2 regions of the Nocardia sp. NBC_01329 genome follow, and region 2 is predicted to be linked to the other one. Evidence: riboswitches for the same ligand, from Rfam matches in the RefSeq annotation. Region 2 holds a riboswitch; the other holds the start of a gene.
The links. Region 2 has a riboswitch for cobalamin ahead of OG405_RS08450 (short-chain fatty acyl-CoA regulator family protein). Riboswitches for the same ligand answer to the same signal wherever they lie in the genome.

Region 1: linked by a shared signal. The riboswitch ahead of OG405_RS24070 (CbtB domain-containing protein) and the one ahead of OG405_RS08450 (short-chain fatty acyl-CoA regulator family protein) in region 2 are both predicted to bind cobalamin.

The regions. Positions count from the first base shown of each region.
Region 1 covers NZ_CP108381.1:5,294,447-5,297,850, reverse strand. Annotated here, with positions in the region: gene OG405_RS24080 (hypothetical protein) at 1-424, opposite strand, end outside; gene OG405_RS24075 (CbtA family protein) at 460-1,254, opposite strand; gene OG405_RS24070 (CbtB domain-containing protein) at 1,245-1,439, opposite strand; cobalamin riboswitch at 1,476-1,624, opposite strand; gene mhuD (mycobilin-forming heme oxygenase MhuD) at 1,695-2,009, opposite strand; gene OG405_RS24060 (alpha/beta fold hydrolase) at 2,537-3,295, shown strand; gene OG405_RS24055 (A/G-specific adenine glycosylase) at 3,306-3,404, opposite strand, start outside.
Region 2 covers NZ_CP108381.1:1,803,508-1,806,911, forward strand. Annotated here, with positions in the region: gene OG405_RS08445 (FecCD family ABC transporter permease) at 1-823, opposite strand, end outside; cobalamin riboswitch at 931-1,145, opposite strand; cobalamin riboswitch at 1,415-1,650, shown strand; gene OG405_RS08450 (short-chain fatty acyl-CoA regulator family protein) at 1,838-3,262, shown strand.

The DNA of each region.
Region 1 (3,404 bases), 2.9 Mb from region 2:
GGATCGCGACGAATACCGCACAGAGATGTCCGATTCGGGTGAGCGCTACAAGGACGGTCGTTGCGCTGAGGTCGGTGAACACGTCCGTGCCCGAAGCCGCGAACATGCGAATGGGCTCCACCACCAGTGAAGCCGTCCCGATCACTCCGATCCCGGCGGTGAGCAGGACCCGCGCCCACCGGTCACCCCGCGACATTCGCCAGGCGACAGCGAGCACCACCCCATAGACCACGCTCCTGAACAGCCAGTTGCCCGCGAGTGAGCCGATATCGGCCGCGTTGTCGGTCAACAGGCCCACGCTGTGTACGACAGTTTCGGCGACACCCCAGCCGACGGCCGCCATGAGCGCGACGAAGGCTGTGGTGACGGCCGCGGGCCGTGCGGCGATTGTGTTGTCCCGGTAAACGAGTGCGGTGTCGTTCATACACCGACCCTGCCCGGCCGCAGCTACGGCCGGGATCACCCGGGCGTAGCAGCGACCTCCGGTACCGCCGTACTACGGCGAGTGCTCCATTCGGTGAGTGCGGCGAAAGCGAGTCCGATACTCACCCACAACGTGGTGGATACCGCCAGCGAGGCGGCCCGGAACTCCCACAACAACGTCGCGGGGAAATCGGCGCCCACTTCGTTCACCCCGGGCAGTAGTACGTAACCGACTGTGACGACGAGTCCGAAACCCGCCACCGCGGCGATCAGCCGGAAGGATTCCGGCTGCGCCCGCAGCGCTTTCCAGAGGTAACCACCGACCGCGACGGCCACCAGACCCAGCACCACCGCGGCCACCCACAGCAGGGTTCGGTCGTTGATCGTCTCCGGATCGCCCACCGCCGGTGGGTTCGCCGGGTACTTGAAGAACGGCACCGCGACCACCGCGACCCACCCGGCCAGGCCGAGTCCCAACACGAGCCGCCCGCCGGACAACGAGCTGAACCGCCGGACGTAATGCGCCGCGGTCGCGACGATCACGCCGAACGCCATACCCGCCAGAGCGCTCGCGAGGAACTGCCCGAACCTCTGCCAGGGCCTGCTCACCACGGCCTCGTCCCCATGCGTATGTTCGGTGCTCACTTCGTGCGCGACGCCGGAATCGTGGGAATGCTCCGCGGGGGGAGCCGCCGCCTCCTCGATGGCGATGGCAGCGTCGACCGCGGGTTCACCGACGAAATTGCCGACGACCCCCGCGAGGAGACCGGCGATCAGACCGGCGAGCAGACCACGGAGCAACAGAGCACCGAAGGATCCGCTCAATGGCATGGAACACCCAGCAGATGGCGACCGTCGTGCATGAGCTCGTGCACGAACATTCCGCTGCGCGATACGGCACCTTGGTCGAACCCGACCAGATACAGCGTCAACAACGCCAGCAGGACGACTCCGACGGTGACGAGCACTGTCGCCGATGTGTCGGCGGCCCTGCTCGGGACATGGGCTATGGCCATGATCGATCCTCCTCATCCGGATGATCGCGTCCGGTTCGCGAGTTCTGCGCAGGTGCCGGTGTCTGGCTCTGCCCACCCGATGACGGCGTGGACATCACAGTGGCGCGACCGCTCCGGGTTCTCACCGGATTACCGCGTCACCTCCGCTTTCACCTCGAACCTTGACACCAGCAGCGACCGGTCGTCAATATGCCCGGGCATAAGCACTGGCCACGCCACTGTGTTCGGTGGCGTGGCCAGGTGGGTCCGGCAGGATCAGGAGGCGGGTTTACCCGCTACATCGAGCACTACCTCGAATTCCAGCAGTGAGGCGCCGGTGGCGACAGGTTTGTTCTGCTGCCCGGCGTGTGCCTCCTTGGCCGGGCCGTCGCGCCACGCCGCGAAGGACTCCTCGGAATCCCACTGGGTGACGACGAAGTACCGGTTCTCCCCGGCGGTGGGCCGCAACAACTGGAAGCCGAGGAACCCGGGGGAGTTCTCGACCGCGTGCGCGCGGTGGGCGAACCGCTTCTCCAGCTCCGGACCCGCGCCCTCGGGGATCTCGATCGCATTGATCTTCACAACAGCCATGCCCCGAGCTTAGGGCTGTGTTTATTTGCCCCGCCTTCGGCGGGGCGGTCGGGGCCCTCGTGACCCCGGTTCTTCACTCCGGCGCTCAGTCGCTGCGCTCCATCGCTCTGTCGCTCCAGAACCGGGGCGGGCCCCGACCACGAATGGTGACCGTCCGGAGTAGGCGAAGGTGCAGGAGTGCGCTTCGACCGGCCTGGAGAGGTTCACGGCATTGTCGGTGCTCTACAGTCGCCGATCGTTGTACGGCCTGCTGCACGCGCTCGGTCGCTGCGCTCGTTCGCTCTGATGCGCCTATAGATTTCAATCTGGTGGTGTGGGTTGGTTGGTCAGGGCGTGGTAGACGTCTCGGGCGATGAAGCGTTGAGGCGCGTCAGGGCCGACGCCGCTCCAGAACCCGGGGACTCGACTATGGAGGTGGTAATCGGGCAGAGCCACGGGCGATCTGGGCGCAGCGACGAACCCGGACCGGGGCGCGCGGTGGTTGTCGCTGTGCCGGCCTGTGGAGGGTTGTGAATAAACTCGGCCCGGTGTTGCACGACGAAGGTGGGGCCGGGGCCCCGATACTGCTGCTGCACGGACTGATGGGCAGTGCCCGGACCTGGCAGGACCAGGTCGTATGGCTGCGTGACCACGGCCGGGTGTTCACTTTCGACGCCGCCGGCCACGGGCGGCCTGCTCCGGACGAACTCGCCACCGACGCGTTCGTCGCCGATCTCGCCGAAGCCACCTCGGGTATCGCCGAGCCGATGACCGTGATCGGCCATTCGATGGGCGGCCTGCACGGATGGGTTTTCGCGGCCACGTATCCGAGCCGGGTGCGCGCGCTGGTGGTCGAGGATATGGCCGCCGATTTCACCGGGCGTACGGCCGCGCACTGGGCCGCGATGGTCGAAGCGTGGCCGCAGCCCTTCCCCGACGAGGAAGCGCTGCTGGCGCATTTCGGGCCGGTCGCGGGACGCTACTTCCTGAATTCGTTCGAGCGCGGCGCGGACGGCTATCGGTTACACGGGGAGGTGGCCACTTTCCGGGCTATCTCGGAGGAATGGGGCACCCGCTCGTTCTGGCCGGAATGGGGGCGGCTCACCGTGCCCACCCTGCTGCTCGAGGGCGAATACACGATCACCCCGGCGGGCCAGATGCGCCGGATGGCCGAACTGCATCCCGCTGCCGAGCACGTCTTGATACCCGAGGCCGGGCATTTGGTGCACGACGATCAGCCGGCGCGCTACCGGGTCGAGGTCGAGCGTTTCCTCGCCCGGCCCCGGCGGACCGCCGTCGAGAGATGAGCGGCCGTCCTCAGCCCTCGCCTGCCAGCGCGAACCGTCCGTCGTCGGTCTGTTCGATCAACCCGTCGACCAGCAGTGAATCCAGCGCGCGGTCGCGCTGGCCGGGGTC
Region 2 (3,404 bases):
CGAAGCCGATCGCCCCGCATACCGCGACGAAACAGCCTGTCATCGCGGCGGAGACCACGAACAGGGACAGCCGGAACCTGGCAGCGTTCATCCCCAGTGCGGCGCCGACCTCGTCTCCCATCGACAGCGCGTTGAGGTGTCGCGCGTACACGGCGATCACCACCAGTCCGATCACGGTGACCGCGGCGACGAGGGGCACCATCTGCCAGGTGGCCCCCGCCAGGCTTCCGAGCAGCCAGAACATCACTGAACGGGCGGCATCGCCGTGCGGGGCCATGAACACCAGCACCGTCGTCGCGGCGGAGAACCCGTAGCCGATGGCGGTACCGGTGAGCACCAGTCGCAGCGGTACCAGCCCGGCGGCCGAGCGCGCCATCAGATAGACCAGCACAGTCGCGCCCAGCGCCCCGGCGAAGGCCGCCGTCGACAATGCGTAGATCCCCAACGCGCCGAAGGCCCCGAAGAGTACGACTGCGGTGGCGCCCACCGACGCACCGGAGGAGATACCGAGGACATAAGGGTCGGCGAGAGCGTTACGAACCATCGCCTGCACCAGCAACCCGACTCCGCCGAGACCGCCCCCGACCAGAGCCGCCAGCAACACGCGAGGCAGACGCGAATCGACGACGATCCGATAGTCGGCGATATCGCCGGCGACCACCGTCGCGCCGGTGAGTTCGGCCCATAGGAACCAGACCGTGTCACGCCAGGGAATGTGCGCCGCACCCAGCGCCAATGCCAGCACGGAGACCAACGCGAGCGCCGCGATCAAACCGGCGGCGAGCACGGCGACCGCCGGTCGGCGCCTCTCGACAGTTCTCATCGATCCAGCTCTACCCGCACTGTCTCGAAACAGATGTGCGCAGAGGAGAGCGCCTTACGACCCATATCTCGTCAACCGCTCCCTCGGAGTCGACCGAAGACCGCGCCGTCGGCGCGACCACGCGGGCAGGTCTTCGGACTCGTGGACATGACGCTGGAAGGCGTCGCCTACTGGCGGTCGCTTCCCGGGCCGGGCGCCCAGTGCTGATGACCGCGGTCGTTTCCACATACCGCTGCGGGGCAGCTCCGGATTCTCACCGGATTCCCTCTTGCGAGCCGCCCGTCCGGGGACGAGCGGCAACCAGCGCCTGGTCACACTAGCATTCGAGCCCACGAGGGAGGCCGGTGTTCTCGATCACCGGCCTCGGTCGTGCGACTCATCGAGAACACCTCGCTGCTTCGAGGCAGGGCCGGGTAAGCGGTGTCGGACTCTGCGGCGGCACCGGATGCCGGTGAGCTCCGGTAGCTTCCGGGCGCCGACCCGGTCCTGGCGCGTTGTGGCGCTGCGGCCCTGTTGGGTCGGTGTTTCGCAGCAGGGATATTCTGGCGAGCGCAGCTGGTTCGTCTTGCGCTTCAGTGATGGCGCGAGATGTCGAAGCCTTCCACTCGAGGTCGGGTGATTTCGAGCGGATGGTGAGAGGGAATCCGGTGGGAATCCGGAACTGTCCCGCAGCGGTGAGTGGGAGCGACCGCCGTCACATGCACTGGGTTGTGTCCTGGGAAGCGATGGCGTGGTAGTACCAGCTCGGGGAGTGTTTCCGATCCCGAGTCGACCGATCGAGGTCGGTGCCCATGAGTCCGAAGACCTGCCGGTTGTGCCGGACACGACGTGTCCGGCGGTCGTCGCCTCGTGGATCGGGCGGTACGCCGATTTCCCGCATGCGGGTTGCGGCTCAGGTCCGTGCTGATGCTTCGAGGTCACCGGCCATCGCCGGCCTCCGCACGGCCGGTGCGGACAGGACGGTTGCGGTTTCGCGTGGGCGAGCGAGTGCCGATCTCGGAAAGGAACCTGGCTGTGGAGAAGATGTATGCCGGTGGCCGACTTCGTGCCTTGCGTGAGCAGCGGAGCCTGTCGCAATCCGGTCTGGCCAAGGCGCTCGGGTTGTCGCTGAGCTATGTCAATCAGCTGGAGAACGATCAGCGCCCGCTAACGGTGCCGGTGCTGATGCGTCTGACATCGACATTCGACTTGGAGGTGGGGTTCTTCGCGCCGGAGACCGATGCTCGGTTGCTGGCAGATCTGCATGAGGTGTTCACCGAGGACCCCGAATCTGCTTCGGTGAGCGGCAGCGAGCTGGATGATTTGCTTTCGCGAGTGCCGTCGGCGGCGCGGTTGCTGATCAGGCAGCACCGGCGTCTGCGCGCGGCCAACGGGCAGCTCGAGCAGTTCACTGCTGGGCTCGACGGTCCGATGCCGGATCTGCGCACCGCGATGCCGTATGAAGATGTCCGCGACTATTTCTACGACCGGCGCAACCATATCCCCGCACTCGACGCCGCCGCCGAGGATCTCTTCGCCGCGAGCGGGTTGAGTATCGGCGGTCTGGATCTGCAGCTGGCGCGACTACTGCGCGACGAGCACGGGGTGGGGGTGCGAATCCGGTCGGAGGATCCGGTGCGGCCCGGGCCCAAGAGGATCTACGATCCGGGAGCGCGCAGGCTCACGCTCGCGCGGCGCCTCACCGCCGGGCAGCGCGCGTTTCAGTTGGCGACTCAGTTGGCGTTCCTCAGTCAGGCCGAGGTGATCGAGGCTCTGCTCGCCGAGACCGAGGCGCTGCCGGCGGAGTCGCGGCGGCTGCTGCGTATCGGGCTGGCCAATTACTTCGCGGGCGCGCTCGTTCTGCCGTACGGGCTGTTTCTCGGCGCGGCGGAGGCGTTGCGTTACGACATCGACTTGCTCGCCGCGCAATTCGAGGTAGGTTTCGAAACAGTGTGTCATCGTCTGTCGACGCTGCAGCGGCGCGGGCAGCGCGGTGTGCCGTTCTTCTTCGTCCGTACAGATCGTGCGGGCAATATCTCGAAACGGCAGTCCGCCACTGCTTTCCATTTCTCCCGTACGGGTGGCAGTTGTCCGCTGTGGGTGGTGCACGATGCTTTCGCCACTCCGGGCCGGATTCGCACGCAGATCGCGGAGATGCCCGACGGACGTACTTATCTGTGGTCGGCGCGCACCACCGGAGAGAGCAATCCCGGATATCTGTCTCCTTCGCGGGATTTCGCTGTCGGTCTCGGATGTGACCTCGCCTTCGCCGATAAACTTGTCTATTCTCACGGCCTTCCGATCCACGATGCGGCCGCGGCTGTTCCTATCGGCGCAGGGTGCCGGGTCTGCGAACGCACCGCGTGCGCGCAGCGCGCCTTCCCCCAGATCGGACGTCCGCTTGCCGCCGATGAGAACCGCCCGGCGAATACCCCGTACGCACCCGCATCGACCGACTGACCGGCGGATACCGGGCGAGCGAGTCAGTGTCTGTCGTCCCCGTGCGATCGCCTCCGTCGGAGAAGGAATCCGGGGTGACATCGAGAACGCGCGTCCGCTCGCGCGCCGATTCCGATACTGTCCCGGCACTGCCTCCACAGAT